Regions from separate parts of the Paenibacillus sp. N22P23 genome, predicted to be linked through region 2. Evidence: riboswitches for the same ligand, from Rfam matches in the RefSeq annotation. Region 2 holds a riboswitch; each other region holds the start of a gene.
What was found. Region 2 has a riboswitch for cyclic di-AMP ahead of AC506A_RS12030 (3D domain-containing protein). Riboswitches for the same ligand answer to the same signal wherever they lie in the genome.

Region 1 (5,809 bases), on a different contig from region 2:
CTGAGGTCCGGCATCGTTACCCGGACCTCGATTGATTTGGTCATCGTACTCTCGACGATGACCACCGGGCGCTGCGCATAGCCGAGCGGATGAACCGTCTCGGTTTCCCCAGGCTGCTGCCCCGAGATGAAGGCGGCCAATCCCCCGCCGCCATCGCTCACTTCAACGCCCGAGCTAACCCCGGCATGCTGCGTCGCCGTCGATCCATCGCCCGAGCTAGCCTCGGCATGCTGCGCCGCCGCACCGGCCTGCGGCTCCCAGCCGCCAAGAAACCGCGCGACCCGTGACAGCGGCTTCTGCGTCGCAGATACGCCAATACGCTGCACGGGCTGTGCTGCAAGCGCGGACAGCCGCTCGAGTGAGAGTGACAAATGCGCGCCTCGCTTGTCGCCGGCAAGACTGTGGATCTCGTCGACGATGACGGTCTCCACCGTTCCGAGCATGTTGCGACCTTTGTCTGAGGTAAGCAGCAGGTAGAGCGACTCCGGCGTCGTTACGAGCACGTCGGGAGGACGCCGCGCCATACGCGCCCGTTCACTAGAGGGCGTATCCCCGGTCCGTACCGCCGAGCGGATGCCCGGCCATGCTTCGGCCGCGTCGCCGCCAGCACCTGCGACCTCGCTCTCGAACCGCTCAATATCATCCATAAACCCGACCAGATGATGCTGAATATCATTGTTGAGTGCTTTAAGCGGCGTAATGTACAGCACGCGTACGCCGGGCACAAGTGCTTTACCCCGTGCAGCGGCAGCCAGCTTACGCTGAGCCAGCCGATTAATGCAAGGCAGCAGTGCAGCCAGTGTCTTGCCGGAGCCGGTCGGCGCAGCTATCAGTGTATGACGGCCTTCCACAATGGCGGCCCATGCTTCCTGCTGGACAGGGGTAGGCTCACCGAACGTATGCCTGAACCAACCGGCCAGCGTCTTATGAAATCCCGCGAGCGCGGGGGATAAGAGTGACATAGTGGAAGCTCCTTTTCTTTGAAATGCTCAGAACGTATAACTTCCGTCTCCTGAGGATGGCGACAGTCGCTGATTTTGACTGTTACGCATTCCAGAAATCCCTTATTTCAGACCAACTAACTCGACTTGAAATTCTAACGAACCACACAAGCCTTATTTCGGCCAACAAACACGATAGAAAAATCTAACGAATCCTACAGGTCTTATTTGGCCGGAGATTGCCCTTTTCCATCCCAATTCACCTAAATAAGACCGCTAGGATTCGTTAGAATCGAAATGTAGCGATTTCCCCTAAAATAAGACCTCCACGATTCGTTAGCGTGCAACCACTGTCGCTGTCCCAGCCCGGGGCAACATTCCGGCGAACAGCAGCTCCACCACTCGGCACCAGCTGTCGCGCCAGCGCCTTTCTCCATCTTCTCGGCACCAGCCAGCCGTCGCGCCAATGCCCATCTCCACCTCTATCATCCTAGTATTCATCATGAGTCAATCGATTCCTCTTTAGACAGTCTACCGCAGGTTCCACTTGCAAAAATCGGTCATTTGTCAGGTTTTACAACATAAACTTAGAAAAAGAATCCATACAGGAGGAATCCGGGATGGCAGGATGGCGGGACAGCATAGAGAATCGGCGAGCAGAGTGGAAAAAGCTTGAGGTTGGTTTAACGGATACGCTGGCGGGACGGCGCGTGCTGCGGGTGACAGGACCGAGAACGCCGCGCCTGACGACGCCGGTGACGAAGGCGGTTCGCCAGGAGGAGCTTGCGGCGGTTGCCGATACTTTCGATGCGGGGCTTGCTTGTTTCTGCCTCGGCGAGCTGCCGGCAGGTGAGCGGCAAAACTTCCTCGAAGCCTGGCATGAGCGGCTTGCCTCAGGCGCAATCGTCGTCATGGCCGACCGCCGCAGCGAGGGCTGTGCGACGCCGATTGAGCTGCATGATCTGTTTGCACCGCTTGGCAGCAAGCTTGATGTCCAAGTTGGCCGGACTTTCTGGTGGGTGCGCTACTTAAGGCGGTAATACCTTCCGATTTCTTCGAATATAACAAAAGAAGCCGCAGGTGCTTGTCCCGAAGGACGAACAGCTGCGGCTTCTTTTGTGCTTTCACAGGCACCTGAGGAAGGTGCAGGTCAATCTTACTCGGAGTCTTCGCCGCCAACCGCTTCGTCAGAAGGCTCGTCTGCGTATTTCTCATACGTTTCCGTACTCATCACGCGGCGCGCTGTAACGTACCGTTTTGAATAGTAGGAATCATTCAAGCCGCTGATGGTTACGCCTTTGCTGCTGGAGGAGTGTGCAAACTTGCCTTCCCCAACATAAATGCCAACATGCGAGATTCCTTTGCCAGTCGTATTAAAGAATACGAGGTCGCCTGGGATCAAATCTGCTTTCGCGATTTTCTTGCCCAGGTGTGCTTGCGAACGGGAAGCATGCGGGATATCCACGCCGAGTTTATTAAACACGTACATGGTAAATCCGGAGCAGTCAAACCCTTTCGTTGTAGTGCCGGTGTACACATAAGGTGTACCGATCAGATCTGTGATGACCCCATCCATTTTGGATTGCGCGAAAACGCTTCCTGTTTGAAAAAGTAGAAGCATCGCCAGTCCGATCAAAAGTGCAGAAAGCTTTTTCAAAACGGGAAACTCCTTCCAGTGCCTACGAGGTTAGCTGTGGGGTTCGGTTGAAGGCTCCCTATGATCACCTCTGGCATTCCGCGAATGGCATTGTGCGGATGTCGGGATCAATTCACCCAAGATGGTTCCCCCGTTTCCCGTGATGGGAATTCGGCAAAATTTTCATTTCTAGGCATAATTATTCGATCATTTTCTTCCTTCTCCTTCCTAGTTCACAACTTGTTCACAAATTAAAATTATTAGAATGCAACCTTTTATCTCTCATTTTCGTATAGCAGCCGCTAGTTTGAGCTGTTTTGAGTGCTCGCTCGCACCCGGGACCACCGTGCAAAGCATGTCTCATCTTGAATCTAAGCGCATGTCAAAAAAACCCGCTCTGCCGAGGGGTTTGTCTTTTATATGCCAGTTATTAGTTAAAAAGGAGACCGTCCCACTGTCATCAACATGACATGGTGGGCGGCCTCCTCGCATGGATTAGACTTGTTTCGACTGCCAGGCATCGTACTGGGCGGCTACCGTCCATACCTTCATAATGGTTCGGATCAACTGGTAGCCTTGATGCAGGATGAGCGCCAGCAAACCTGCCCAAAGCAGCGATACGGAGGCAATTGTCATGCTGAGCACGGCTCCGATCGCCCACATGAGAATGGAAATACCCGCGAAGGGCAGGAAATTCACGATGCCGCCCCACAAGGACTTGAGGGCACCGGTTCCGGCGACCGCTCCGAACTGCATGGAGAGGAAGAGGAGGTGGATCAGAACCGCCCAGGCGAGCCAAGCGCCCGCCCAAGGCCCCGCCTGCTGCGCAAACTCCAGCAGTGAATTGCTCCCGAGCAGCTTCGTTAACGCCCGCGGCAGCAGCCAAATGGCCGGTAGAAGCGTGAGCGTCGTTTCCACCAAGTAGAGCAGCGCGACGGGTTTCCAAGCAGCTCGAATGCCTTTTAGAAATTTCGTACCATTGTCGTCCGTGACATGATGGAGGGAGTGGAACAGCCCGGCATTCAGGAACGGGGTAATGATGATGCGTCCCGCAAGCAGCCCGCAGAAGAGCCAGACATAGGGGCGGATCAGATCGGTCTTGATGAGCTGGAACTGCGCTTCCGTCATGAAGAGCTGAACGGCTGTACCGCCGCTGCCGATGCTGTCCGGGAACCTTTTTAGCAGCGGCACGGTAATGCCTTCAATGGTTCGATAGAGGAAGAAGCCCCATATCAGCTCATATAGAAACAGCATAATGATAATGTAGAAGTGCTTAACGGTCAGTCGCCAGCCTTGCTTTAGGTGCGTTCTCATTTATCATCACCTCCTAGAAAGTTTTTGCGAGGCAGTATCGTCACCATGCAATGGAAGCAAATATACTCTCAATCAGCTTGGAGACGCCGACACTCCAGCGTGTGCGTTGTTTCTCTGCGAGCTCGGCTTTCATAAAGTTGTTGATATGTTTGTTGTCGAGCACATTGTCGTTGTGTGGATCGACGGCGGCCCACAGCAGTTTGGAAGAATGGACGATTTTATATTGTATGTGGGTTTCTTGGCCATCCCAGACTTTAGGCATCAGCGTACCATCTGCAAAATGAAACACGACCGACACCGGCCCAGAGCTGCCGCCTGTCTTCTTAATGAGTACGACCGATTCGTACTGCGTCTCGTTGCCTTGCTTCACAGGGCGTACATGAATGGAAGCGACCGAGTAATCGGACATGGCATCCCCGTACACGAAATGGCTGAAGTAGTCGTTCCACTTGTTCTTCGTTACGGATTCTACGACGCGCTGGAAGTCGGCGGTGGAAGGATGTTTGAATTTATATTTTTGAAAATAGGTCCGCATAATCTTACGCATCGTCTGGGCTCCGACCTGCTTCTCGATGCCGAAGAGCACAAGCTTCGCGCGCATGTACACATTTTCCGCATAGTGATTGTTGCTGTGATACGACCAAGACAGCTGCTTCAGCGGAGCCGGGTTCGTCATGTAGCTTGCTTCCACCGGCAAATTCGGCTCCACGCCGTATTCGCTTTCCATCACTTTGTCCTCGGCATAGGAGGTGAAGCCTTCGTCGAGCCATGCCTCTTCGAATTCATTGGAGGCGACCATGCCGTACCAATATTGATGGCCGATCTCGTGGACGACCGTTCGCTCCAGATCGTAGCCGGGGTTCTCGTTCTCCGCGGCAAATGCGGTAATGAGTGTCGGATATTCCATCCCGCCAGCACCGTTGCCTCCCTTAGGGGGAACTACGACAGAGAGGGTGGTGTATGGGTAAGCGCCGTACCATTGTGCATATTTGGCGAGCGCGGATTTGGCTGCGTGCATGTAGCGGTCCTTGAATTTGGCGTGCAGCGGATCCAAGTAGAGCTTGATTCGAACGCCCGGAACGCCGTCTGTGGAGAAAGGCTCCTCTGCGTAGACGAAATCCGGTGAGGCAGACCAGCCAAAATCATGCACGTCATCGGCGTAGTATTGGTAGGTTTTGCGTCCGTTGGCTACGATGGAAGGTTTAGTTTGGAAACCGGTTGCCGCTACTTTATAGCTGTCCGGGACGTTGATTTTCACGCTGTAGATGCCAAAATCGCTGTAAAACTCCGAGTTGCCGTGATACTGATGAATGTTCCAACCTTCTGCTGCTCGGCCGCGTGTGCCTGCCGTCTCGTAAACGCACAGCTTCGGAAACCATTGGCCAGCCATAATGAAGTTGCCGGAGTAACCCATCCGCGCAAACACTTCCGGAAGCTTGACCTCAAATTTCATGCGGAGCGTGACGCTCTTGCCAGGGGCGACAGCATGGGGCAGACGCAGCTTGGCCAGCGTTAAATCGTTTGGATTGCTGTCATCGGGCTGCACATAATGCAGGCGCGGGAGAAGGCTGTAGCCTTCCGTCGTCTCGAGTGAAAGCAGGTTCATATAGCCGATGCTGTCCGAAGTCGCTTTATCATTTCGGAGCTGACCGCCGGACTCTTTCATGAAAGTTGTGTCTTTGGAGCGGAAGGCGTTCGGATACAGATGAAAATACATCTCGGACACTTGCTGCCTGCCGGGGTTTGTCCAAGTGACAGACTGCTCCCCGATCAGCATGTGCGTATCCTCCTGAAGTTTCACATCGATGTGGTACTCCGTGACCCGTTTGCTGAGTGAGACCGGCTTTGGCTGCATCACAATATCGGGCTCCGGCGCGGTGGACGGAGCGGCAGGCTTGGGCGCCGTGTCTTTCTTGGC
Region 2 (5,809 bases):
AAAATAAAGAAGAGCTGCTTCAGCAGATTGCGATTCCTTCGCTGCTCACGCTGGAACAGAAGCTGTTAGACTTAATAGTCGGTAAACCGGATTCGGCAGCCTTGGATAAACTGCTCGACGTATGCAGCGAATATGTTCGATTCAGCCTGACGAGCGGCAGTTTGCAAACGGTCTTGTTTATGTCCGCCTCGGTACGAGTAGATGATCCTCAGCCAGAGCTCGAAGTCAACGTTATCCGCAACAGACTGTTCGCTCACATTATGCAGGTGCTCTTTATTGCCGTCTCTGAAGGGTCAGTGGAACCGAGACAAGAGGCTGCATTGAACAATGGCCGGATCTTGTTTTATTACCTGCAAGGCTTCATCAGCACTTACAGTGGACATGCGGAACCAACGGATGAGCTGCTTGAGCGGACGATGCCTATATTCAAGCAAGGCATTCTAACGATGATTCGCGGTTTGAAACAACATTAAAACTTTCTCACGTGCAGGGTTTGTAAGAATAAGAGGCGAAATCCTAATGTAGACTTCATCACCCGGAGGGTTTGAAACATGAGGCGTAAAGCCGTTTATTGTAACAAGTCGCTTGCTGTGAACGTGAAGAGGAAGCTCGGAAAGATGAATCATGGTGTTGACGATGTAGATTCCAGGTCTGATATGCACAATTACCAACGTTTGATCAAATATTTGCCGGAACCGATTTTTGTGCATGACGGCAACGATATTTTGTTTGCCAACCAAGCTGGCCTTAAGCTATTGAACATTTCAGAAAGCGACTTGATTACAGGCCAAAGAAGCTTTCGTTACATACATCCGGATTATTGGGAGCGATCCGCAGCACGAATTCAAGCGATTATGCAGACGGATGAGCCCAATGAATTTCTAGACTGCAAGCTGATTGCAGAAGGCGGCGAGATCATCGACGTCGAGGTGTCCAGCACGCGAATTCGCAATTACTTGAATAGGGGCACCGTCGTGCAAAGCGTGTTTCGCGATATTCGTGAGCGAAAGAAGGAAGAGGAAGCGCTGATTCAGTCGGAGAAGCTGTCTGTCGCCGGCCAAATGGCAGCAGGCATCGCACACGAAATTCGAAATCCGCTTACGTCGCTGATCGGCTTCTCTAAATTTCTGAAGACGAAGATTGACCAGTATCATGAATACTTTGATATTATGCTTGTCGAACTGGACCGGATTAATTCGATCGTGCAGGAGTTTATGGCGCTTGCCAAACCGCAGGCGAATCAGTTCCGTAAACATGACTTGGTCAAAATCATTCAAAGCGTATTGACGCTTCTAGAAACGCAGGCGATTCTGCGCGATGTACAGATCGTCTCGCGTACGGATACGACTGCAGCGGAGCTGCTCTGTGATGAGAACCAGCTGAAGCAGGTGTTCGTCAATGTGCTCAAGAATGCGATCGAGGCTATGCCAAGCGGGGGCATGATTACGATCGACTTGAAGGCGCAGCAGCAAAGCGAGCTGATTGTCGAAATCATTGATCAGGGGATCGGTATTCCGCAGGATCAGCTGCCTAAACTGGGCGGGCCATTCTTCACCACGAAAGACAGCGGAACGGGTCTTGGACTTATGATTTGTTATCGAATTATCGAAGGCCACCATGGACGAATGGACATTACGAGCATCCCTGAGAAAGGGACTACCGTAAGCATCTTTCTTCCGCGAAATGGATAATTATTGGTCATTTTGAGGGCTGTTCCTGTATTTACCGGTAGGATTCGCCTTGCCGGATATGGTATTCTATTACGCGAGCCGAAACTTAACGTACGGGGGATCTTTTAGGGAGTGGCATCACTGCCCTCCGGCCTGACATTCCGCCTAAGTGGAATGCAGTGCTGAACGCGCATTTGGCGCTGGGGTGAATCGCTTAGTTCACGAAGCGTAGGGTTGAACTCCTCAATCCGAATCCGACAACTAACCTCGCAGGCCGCATGCGATAAGGAAGATTATGACACGCTATTAAGCTGTGTGTCCTTCATCGCGATGACGGAATAAATCCGCACACTTGTGGATGATATCCGTAAATCAAAAGGAGGCAATACAACTTGATGAAACAGGTATGGAAGAAGAGCGCGATAATTGCAGCGCTTAGCTTTGCTGTTCTTACACACACGGCAAGCGCAGCATCGACCTACAGCGCGAAAGATGGCGACACGTTCTGGGAGCTTTCCAAGCAATTCGGCATTTCACTTCAGCAGATGCTGAAAGCTAATCCCATGATCGATCCACAAAACATCTATGAAGGGCTTAGCATCGTTATCCCAGCTTCGAAAGCTGTAAAGAAGACAACGACTGCCAAGGCGGCACCTAAGGCGGCACCTAAGGCGGAAGCGAAAGCCGCAACTAAGGCAAAAGCTGCTCCTAAGGCAGAAGCAAAAGCAGCCCCGAAAGCGAAAGCTAAGGCCGCGCCGAAAGCTGTAAAAGCAGCGTCTAAAGCTGCAGTAGGCAAAGCGATGAAAATGACCTCTGTGGACAGAGAAGAAGAAATCATCACAATCGGCAGCAGCAATTATAACTATTCGGAAGTTGTTCAAGCAAAAGCAAGTGCTTATACAGCAGCCGCTTCTGAGAACGGCTCATGGGGTGCTGTAGACTACTTCGGTAATCCGCTTAAGCTTGGAACAATTGCAGTTGACCCGAACGTTATCCCGCTTGGCAGCAAGGTCTATGTTACAGGCTATGACCATGGCGGACTTCCGGCTGGCGGCATGATGGCTATTGCAGCAGATGCAGGCAGTGCCATCAAAGGCGATCGTATCGATATTTTCGTACCGCAATCACAAGAGCAAGCCAGCATGTTTGGCTTCCAATACGTGAAAGTATTCGTTCTAGAATAATAGTTACAAATGCAAACGGCAGCCCGGCGGGCTGCCGTTTTGTTTTTACTTTGTCCGTGTACCGCGAGCCTCAGGTTTATTCAGGAGCTCAGGCAGCGTTACAATCTGATAGCCTTTGCTGCGCAGCAGTCGAATCAGCCGTGGCAGGGCAGCGATTGTCCCTGATAAATCCTGACCTTCGCCTCCGCCGGCATGCTGCAAGATAATCGAACCGGGCTGCAGTGTTCGTTTGATATTGATGAGAATGCTATTGCTGTCTAGACTTTTCCAATCGACGGAATCCACATCCCAATTGACGACAATATAGCCTCGCTGCCTCAGCCAATCGACTTGCTGAGGGGTGATTTCACCGTAAGGCGGTCGTATGAATTTGGGGCTGTATCCGGCAAGAGGGCGCAGTATCCAATCGGTTTGCCAAATTTGCTGCTCGAAGGCATAACGGGAAATACGTGAGAATACCGCATGATCATACGAATGATTGCCGATGATATGGCCTTCTTTACGCATGCGCCTTACAAGGGCTGGGTGTTTGGCTGCTCGGTTGCCGACAACAAAGAAGGTGGCTCTTACTTTATAACGAGCGAGAATCTCCAACACCTGAGGCGTGTAGCGCGGATCTGGCACGTCATCGAAGGTTAGCGCCACTCTTCGTACACCGCGTGGTCCCCAAACAACGAAAGAACCGGGAAACTGCTTCTGCAGCGTTACCCATGACATCGCACTGCGTTTCTTCTTCCTGCGTTTCTGCTCACTGTTGAAGGCCACGGAGTCCGCGTGCTTGGCAGTGGTATTAATCCCGTGCCCTTCTGGGTTGACTGCAGGCTGTAGATGACGACTTGAGTCACTGGCATGCGGCAGGCCGTCAGCTGAGGAGGTGGCATCGTCAGCATGCATTTGCGACGAGGAGCCTAATAATGCGGTCCAGGCAAGCAGCAGCACTAACACCCGTTTTGTTACAGGCATCCCGAACATGTTCTTCGTCCCTCCGCTCCTTGCGAAAATGTACTTGAATAGCCGTTCATAAACCGGTCGCTCTCATTTTGCCCTGCCATCCTTTGATCATGCATGAAAGATCCCTCTTTACACCGTTAGTCTCAAACACGTAACATGTAAGGGAATAAGTTGAAAAGGGGATAGAACATGCCAGCCATTGATATGCCGCTACATGAATTGAAAACGTATTCAGGAATCAATCCAAAACCTGCAGACTTCGATGCATACTGGGAGCGCGCGTTAGCGGAAATGCGCCAGACAGATGCTGCCGTAGAACTTATTCCTAGCGCTTTCCAAACGCCACAGGCGGAATGCTTCGATTTATACTTTACCGGCGTCAAAGGTGCGCGTGTTCATGCGCAATATGCGCGTCCTCGGAACGCGACTGCGCCACACCCAGCAGTTGTTCAATTTCACGGTTATACCGGCCATGCCGGCGATTGGACGGAGCGACTTGCTTATGTATCGCTTGGTTATTCCGTGTTCGCCATGGATTGCCGCGGTCAAGGCGGCAAATCCGAAGACTCAGGGAGTGTGAAAGGCAATACCCATCAAGGTCACATCATCCGTGGTCTTGACGATGAACCGGATCAACTGCTGTTCCGCCACATCTTCCTCGACACGGCTCAGCTTGCAGGCATCGCCTTGGACATGCCTGAGGTGGATCCAAGCCGAGTCTATGCTATGGGCGGCTCGCAAGGCGGCGCCTTAACGATTGCATGCGCGGCGCTTGAGCCAAGAGTATCCAAGCTTGCGCCTGTATTCCCGTTCCTCAGCGACTATAGACGCGTATGGGAAATGGATCTGGCCAAGGACGCCTACCATGAGCTGCGTACGTACTTCCGTCATTTCGATCCGCAGCATGTGCGTGAGGATGAAATTTTTACGAAACTGGGTTACATAGACATTCAGCATTTGGCTAATCGGATTCAAGGTGAGGTTCTGATGGGCGTGGGATTAATGGATACGATATGCCCGCCGTCCACACAGTTTGCAGCCTATAACAAGATTACATCGAAGAAACGTCTAGAAATTTTCCCGGACTTTGGCCATGAAGGGCTGCCGGGCTTGAATGATAAAATTATGCAGTTTTTCTTAGCAGAATAGGGGAGGTTGCGTTCATGTTGTTAGAGGTGAAAGATAAGCTTGTTATGATTGGAGATTCCATCACAGATTGCGGCCGGGCGCGGCCTGTCGGGGAAGGGCTGTTCGATGCCATTGGCAAAGGATATGTCGGCCTTGTCGATGCCTTGTTGACAGCAGCTTATCCGGAGCGCGGAATTCGCGTCGTCAACGTAGGAACGAGCGGTAACACCGTGCTTGATTTGAAGGAGCGTTGGCAGACAGATGTAATGGATCTGCAGCCGGATTGGCTCTCAATCATGATCGGCACCAACGATGTATGGCGTCAATTTGATACACCTCTCATTACGGAGTCGCATGTATACCTGGAACAGTATGCGGCAACATTGGAAGAACTCGTCGTGCAAACGAAGCCGAAGCTGAAAGGGCTTGTACTGATGACGCCTTTCTATCTCGAGCCGAATGCAAACGATGCGATGAGAGCTCAGATGGATCGCTATGGTGCAGTTGTACGTGATATTGCAGCTAAGCATGATGCGCTGTTTGTAGACACGCAAGCTGCCTTCAACCGGGTAATGGAGCATATCTACCCGGCAACAATTGCGTGGGATCGCGTTCATCCGAGTCAAGCGGGGCATGCCGTACTTGCGCGAGCATTCCTGCAAGCGGTCGGCTACGATTACTCACAGGGGCTATAGTTCAATCTGATGCTGCAAGACAAGAAGAAGACCTCTCGACACCAGCAAAGGCTGGATCGGGAGGTCTTTTTTTTCTGGTTTTCTCTATGTAAGCATTAAATTTTGAAAATCGATATCGTGCGCTGCAGCTGCATAACCGTCTGCTGCATTTTCTCCGTTTCCGTAACGACTGCCTGCACGG
Region 3 (5,809 bases), on a different contig from region 2:
TACATCTTCATGTTTGACGCCTGCCTGTGTGAGTGCATCGGAAACGGCTTCCGCCAAGTGGCGAGCGGCGCCTTCAGCATCCAGCTGATGATTGCCGTTTCCGCTTAGACCTTTGCCAAGCACGTTGCCGTGTTCGTCGGTGAGCAAGGCGTGCGTTTTGGTGCCGCCGCCGTCTATGCCTAAATAATAAGTCATTAATGTCACTCCTACTCTATCTCGCTTCAATCTCTTGTATTCTCTTCTTGCCATAAGTAAAGTTAAAGCGGTTAAACTTTTACCGAAAAAAATATAGGAGCGAATTGGAGCAGTAAACTGCTTCTTCGAAAGTTAAAGTGCTTTAACTTTCATCTCCTTACCTTATTGTAGAGGAGACCGATTTATTTTTCAACCTTAATTTCGATGTCCTTCATGTACAAGCTTTCGCAAAAAGCATATAATGAATCCAAAATTACCCTCGGGGAGTGTCTGAACGTGAGTGTCAGCTACAAGAACTGTCAAAGCTGCGGCATGCCCATTGCCAAAGGCGATAAGAACGGTACGGAGGCCAGTGGAGCGAAGAGCCTAAAGTATTGCATCCATTGTTATGTAGACGGCCAATTCACTTTACCTGATCTAACGGCGAACGGCATGAAGGAGCATGTGAAGGGGAAGCTCGCGAGCATGGGCTTTCCGAAGTTTACGACGGGGTTCTTTACGCGCGGCATCCATAAGCTGGAGCGCTGGAAGAGCTAAGCGAGTGCAGGAGCGGCTTTGGCGGAGGAGAGACAGACCTCGGGTCTTGTCTCTTTTTTGTTGTTTTTAGGGCTGTTTTTGCAACTGATTCGTATGAAGTGGTATGGTGTAAAGAAGCACTAGTAGGAGGAAGAACATGGCGAACGAATCTAAGAAAAATAAACATATTGCAAATATATCGCTGGGTATCATGGCTGCAGGTTTCGCAGCAACGTTACCTTTCAGCGGCAAGGGGCTTAGCTTGCTGCATGTCGGCTTCGAGGCCGGCGTCATCGGGGGGCTTGCGGACTGGTTTGCCGTTACGGCGCTATTTCGCCACCCGCTGAGAATTCCGATTCCGCACACGGCGCTGCTGCCGCGCAATCGCAAGAAGATGTCGGATGGCATCGTGAGGGTGCTGGAGGATCGGCTGCTTGCCAAAGAGAGCATGATCGAGAAGCTGCGGCAGATCGAGCTCGCGAAGCAGCTGCTGCCGGCTCTACGCCAGGCGGCTCATTCAGCGATACACAGCGAGCGCTTGCCTCATCTGCTCGAGGGAGCGCTGCGTACGATAGAGCTGGAGAAGCTTGTTCCAATTCTCTCGGGGGAAATTCGCACCGCGGTGGAGCGAATTGATCTGGAAGCGGCGCTTCGCGGCTTCTTGCGAAATGCCGTGGAGAATGGCGTAGACGAGCGTCTGCTCGATTTGCTGCTGGAGCGTGCGGAAGAATGGGCAAGCACGGAGGGGATGCGCCGCGAGCTGGGCAATGCGGCGATGCAGCTCGTGAAAGGGCTGAATCTGGGCGGTCTGATGCAGTTTGCGGTCAATGCGTTCATCGGCTATCTGGATGAGGATAAACTGGGCACGATGCTGCAATCTTTTATCCTAACGAAGATTCATGAGCTCAAAGTTCAAGGCACAGATCGGCGTGCTGTTATTATGAAGCATCTGCATCAAGGGCTGGAGATGTTGATTTCGCGTTTGTCCGAAACCGGACAGCTGAATGCGCTGCGCGATGAGCTGCTCGCTTCATTCGATCTGGATGGCGAGATGACGCGATTGTTCGAATCGCTGCGCGAGAAGGGAATAACGTTCCTCCATTCGGAGGATTTCGCTGCCAAGGTTTGGCCGATGCTGGAGAGCCTGCTTGATCGCTTGGAGGAGAACCACGGATTAGTCGAAGATGCCGAGCAGTGGCTGAAAGGGCAGGTTGCCGGACTCATTGAACGCAATCATACGAAGATCGGTTCATTCGTGAAGGAGAACCTCGATCGACTCGACAATGATCAGCTGGTGGAGTTAATAGAAGATAAAGTGGGTCAGGACCTGCAATGGATTCGGGTCAATGGTGCCGTTTGCGGTTTCTTGATCGGTCTATTATTGCGGTTAATTGAAATGGGCTTCGGTTATAACTAAATAAGAAGAAGCAGTCCGTTCTATTTCGCCTTATTTGTGAGAAACGGCAAATTAGTGAGGTAGAGTGAGGCTGCTTGCGATCGAATCGATTGTAAGCGTTATATTCGCGATAGTTGGCTGGAAATGAGAACGAAACCGTTTGCGGCCTTCCTTTACAAAAGACATGCGCAGGCGTAACATACGATTCATGCTTAATCTTCTGCAATAGCGCTGAATTTCTGAATAGAAATCGGGGGAACCACTCATCTGGGGTGAATCTTGAAGAACAGACCGTTTCGGTCAACGCTTTAAGTAGGGCGACTCTCACGCCCGAATCCGTCAGCTAACCTCGAAAGCGTACTAGAGAGGCAACGATTGTTCGTTCGTGCATATAGACACTTTAATTATAACTTGTGCCTAGAAGCCGCGAGAGGCGTTCCTCTGTGTTAAAGAGGCAATCCCTGCAGGCTTCTTTTTTGTGCTGTTTAGGAATGGACACAAAAAAGAATAAGTTTGCGAAGAATATGTAAGTTTATAGGTGTAGAAAGGAAGGCGAAGTTGTCATGGCTGGTTACCGCCGCAAAACCCCGGAAGAATTGCTCTTATCCATCTCCAAAATTCATCGCGGCCGTCTTAAAATTTATGTTGGTGCCGTGAGCGGCTCAGGCAAAACCTATCATATGCTGCGTGAAGGCCAAGCGCTGAAGCAGCAGGGCATTGAGGTTGTCGTCTGCGCCGTGTCGACGATGCGCCGGCCGGAAACGGTGGAGCAGCTTGCTGATTTGGAGCGGATCCCGAGCATTCATTGGTACAAGGGGGACGTGGAGAAGAAGGATCTTAACTTGGATGTCATTCTGGAACGGAATCCGGAGGTGCTGCTTGTTGACGGGCTGGCCCACGAGAACCGTCCGGATGCGAAATTCCCGACTCGTCTGGAGGACATTCAATTTCTTCTGAGTCACGGTATCAGTATCATCACAACCGTGAATGTATACGAACTCGAAGGGGTAACCGAGCTTGCACAGAAGCTGACAGGCATTACAGCGGAATGTACGGTGTCCGCGGATCTGCTGGAATTGGCGGATGAGGTAAGGCTTATCGATGCATCGCCGGAAACGATTCTGACACGCCTAAATGAAGGGCGTTTAAACAATATTAAAGATCCCGGGCTGCTCAAGCGCGGGAACCTCGGCAAGCTCAGAGAAATTGCGCTTCGACTGATGGCCGAAGGCGTGAACGAGTCGCTTGAGAAATACCGCGAGGAGCAGGGCTTCATCGGGCCGTCGGGCGCTACGGAACGGATTTTGGTTGCGGCGCAGTATCACTGGAATGGTTCGATCTATATTCGGCGCGGTCAGCAAATCGCCAAGCGGCTAAGCGGCGACCTGGAGGTTGTGGTCTTCGTCGATTCCAGCCAGGAGCCTACGAAGGAAAGAGATGATTTCAAACGTTCCATTCTGAAGCTGACTGAGAAGGTGGATGCCGGCTTCAGAGAAATTTCAGTGAATAACAGAAGGCAGATTCCGCGTGCGCTCATCAAATACGCGATGCTGATCAATGCGACCCGCATCGTCATGGGTCATTCCAAGCAGACGCGTGCACAGGAGATCGCACAAGGCTCAATCGCGGGCAGCGTGCTGAAACAGATGCGGAACATCGACGTTTTCTTCATGGCGGACAGAGCCGAGCATGAGGGAGAGCGAGTGCTGCCAACGAAACGGGCGACGCCGAAGATGACAGCGGAGCCATACCGGAGGCTAAGTGCGCAAGAGGTAGAGAAGAAGATCGAGCGGATTCGCCGCGGGAAATTCAAGGTCTATGTCGGCGCAGCACCCGGGGCAGGCAAGTCCTATATGATGCTTCGCGAGGGCAATGATTTGCTTCGCAAAGAAATCGACGTTGTAGTCGGTCTAATGGAGACTCATGATCGTGCGGAAACGCAGGATCAGGCCGGACGACTGGAGGTAGTGCCTCGTCTGTCCATTGACAGTGATGGCAAGGTTCACTCCGAGATGGATGTGGATGCGATTATTAAGCGCAATCCGGAGGTTGTGCTGATCGATGAACTGGCCCATATCAATGCACCGGGCAGCCGCAACAAGCGCCGGTATGAGGATGTACAGGAGATTTTGGATGCCGGCATATCCGTTATTGCTACCATGAATGTACACCATCTGGAAAGCTTGAAGGATGCTGTGGAGCAGATTACGGGGATCGCAGTGAATGAGACGGTACCGGACATGATGCTGCGGCTTGCCGAAGAGGTGGAGCTGATTGATGTGGCGCCGGACACGCTGCAGCAGCGAATGCGGGAAGGTCATATTTATAAAATGGACGACGTCGAAGACGCGCTCTGCGGCTTCTTCAAGACAGGTAACCTGATTGCGCTGCGCGAGCTTGCTTTGCGGGAAATCGCTGACGATGTCGATGAGCGTCTGGAATCGTGGGAACGCAACGGTTCGCTTCGCGGTCCATGGCGGCGCCATGAATCGATCTTCGTGGCGGTAACGGTGAACAAGAAAGCGGAGAGACTCATTCGCCGCGGCTTCCGAATAGCGCATAGGCTCAAAGCGGATTGGCATGTCCATTACGTGCAAACGGATGCGGTGCCGGGTGAAGAGGAGCGAATAGAAGAGCTGCAGGAGCTGACAGCGCGTCTTGGCGGCACGTTCGAGGTCGAGCGCAACGTCTCGCGTAACGATGTACCTGCTGCTCTGCTGGCGAAGGCAAACGTACTGAAAAGCACGCAGATGGTGCTCGGTCAATCCGGTCAAGGCTTCTGGAGCAAGCTGCGGCATAAATGCGTGGTCGACACCATTTTGCGTGAAGGACGGCACATGGATGTGCTTGTTGTAGCGGATTTTAATCCAAATATCGAAATTGGAGAAGAATAGATACTGGGGTTTAGGTACACATTTATTCACAAGCATGGATATCCATTAAACTTGGTAATATGTGAGATTACCTGACAATTTAAAAATTTAAATTGAAACAACCCTCTTTTCTTGGTAGAATCTTTAGTGTATTAAAGATAACTTGTAGGGGGAAGCAGAATGAAAAAATGGTATATTATAGCTATTCTTACACTAGTGACGGCAGTAATGCTCTCTGGTTGTGGTGCAAAGAGCAACAACAATAACTCAGGCAGCGAAGCAGGCAACAGCAGTGATGATACAACGTACATGTTTGCAACAGATGCGGCTTATGCTCCAATGGAATATATGGACAAAGACAAGATCACGGGCTTCGACATCGAATTCCTTGACGCTGTTATGAAAGAAGCCGGCCTGAAACATGAAGTGAAGAACACGGGCTGGGACGGGATGCTTATAGGCGTTGAGAAAGCTACTGAGTTTCAGGCAGGCATCTCGAGTATTTCGATCACCGATGAGCGTAAACAAACGTACGACTACTCCATGCCTTATTTCGAATCCATTAACGTCATCATGGTTAAAGAAGGCAGCGACATTAAGAGCGCGCTTGACTTGAAAGACAAGAAGGTTGCTGTTCAAACCGGTACTACTGCTGATATCCTGATGACGGAAATCATGGGCAACAGCAACACCGATTTGAAGAAGTTCGACAGCAATGCTGTTGCTTTGCTTGAGCTTGATCAAGGCGGCGCAGATGCAGTTGTTGCGGACATTGCGATCGTACGCGATTATATCAAGAATAACGCAGACAAGAAGTACGTAGAAATTT

Region 1: linked by a shared signal. The riboswitch ahead of AC506A_RS24300 (C40 family peptidase) and the one ahead of AC506A_RS12030 (3D domain-containing protein) in region 2 are both predicted to bind cyclic di-AMP.
Region 3: linked by a shared signal. The riboswitch ahead of AC506A_RS22755 (histidine kinase) and the one ahead of AC506A_RS12030 (3D domain-containing protein) in region 2 are both predicted to bind cyclic di-AMP.

The regions. Positions count from the first base shown of each region.
Region 1 covers NZ_JBXENT010000008.1:33,041-38,849, reverse strand. The annotation lists gene AC506A_RS24315 (DEAD/DEAH box helicase) at 1-962, opposite strand, end outside; gene AC506A_RS24310 (hypothetical protein) at 1,278-1,445, opposite strand; gene AC506A_RS24305 (hypothetical protein) at 1,562-1,981, shown strand; gene AC506A_RS24300 (C40 family peptidase) at 2,098-2,598, opposite strand; cyclic di-AMP (ydaO/yuaA leader) riboswitch at 2,603-2,764, opposite strand; gene AC506A_RS24295 (hypothetical protein) at 3,073-3,891, opposite strand; gene AC506A_RS24290 (M1 family aminopeptidase) at 3,932-5,809, opposite strand, start outside.
Region 2 covers NZ_JBXENT010000002.1:266,459-272,267, reverse strand. The annotation lists gene AC506A_RS12040 (TetR/AcrR family transcriptional regulator) at 1-473, shown strand, start outside; gene AC506A_RS12035 (ATP-binding protein) at 552-1,691, shown strand; cyclic di-AMP (ydaO/yuaA leader) riboswitch at 1,758-1,962, shown strand; gene AC506A_RS12030 (3D domain-containing protein) at 2,066-2,854, shown strand; gene AC506A_RS12025 (polysaccharide deacetylase family protein) at 2,900-3,826, opposite strand; gene AC506A_RS12020 (alpha/beta fold hydrolase) at 3,995-4,954, shown strand; gene AC506A_RS12015 (SGNH/GDSL hydrolase family protein) at 4,969-5,628, shown strand; gene AC506A_RS12010 (methyl-accepting chemotaxis protein) at 5,724-5,809, opposite strand, start outside.
Region 3 covers NZ_JBXENT010000006.1:196,470-202,278, forward strand. The annotation lists gene AC506A_RS22740 (N-acetylglucosamine kinase) at 1-195, opposite strand, end outside; gene AC506A_RS22745 (zinc ribbon domain-containing protein) at 472-732, shown strand; gene AC506A_RS22750 (DUF445 domain-containing protein) at 869-2,128, shown strand; cyclic di-AMP (ydaO/yuaA leader) riboswitch at 2,327-2,480, shown strand; gene AC506A_RS22755 (histidine kinase) at 2,671-5,001, shown strand; gene AC506A_RS22760 (basic amino acid ABC transporter substrate-binding protein) at 5,161-5,809, shown strand, end outside.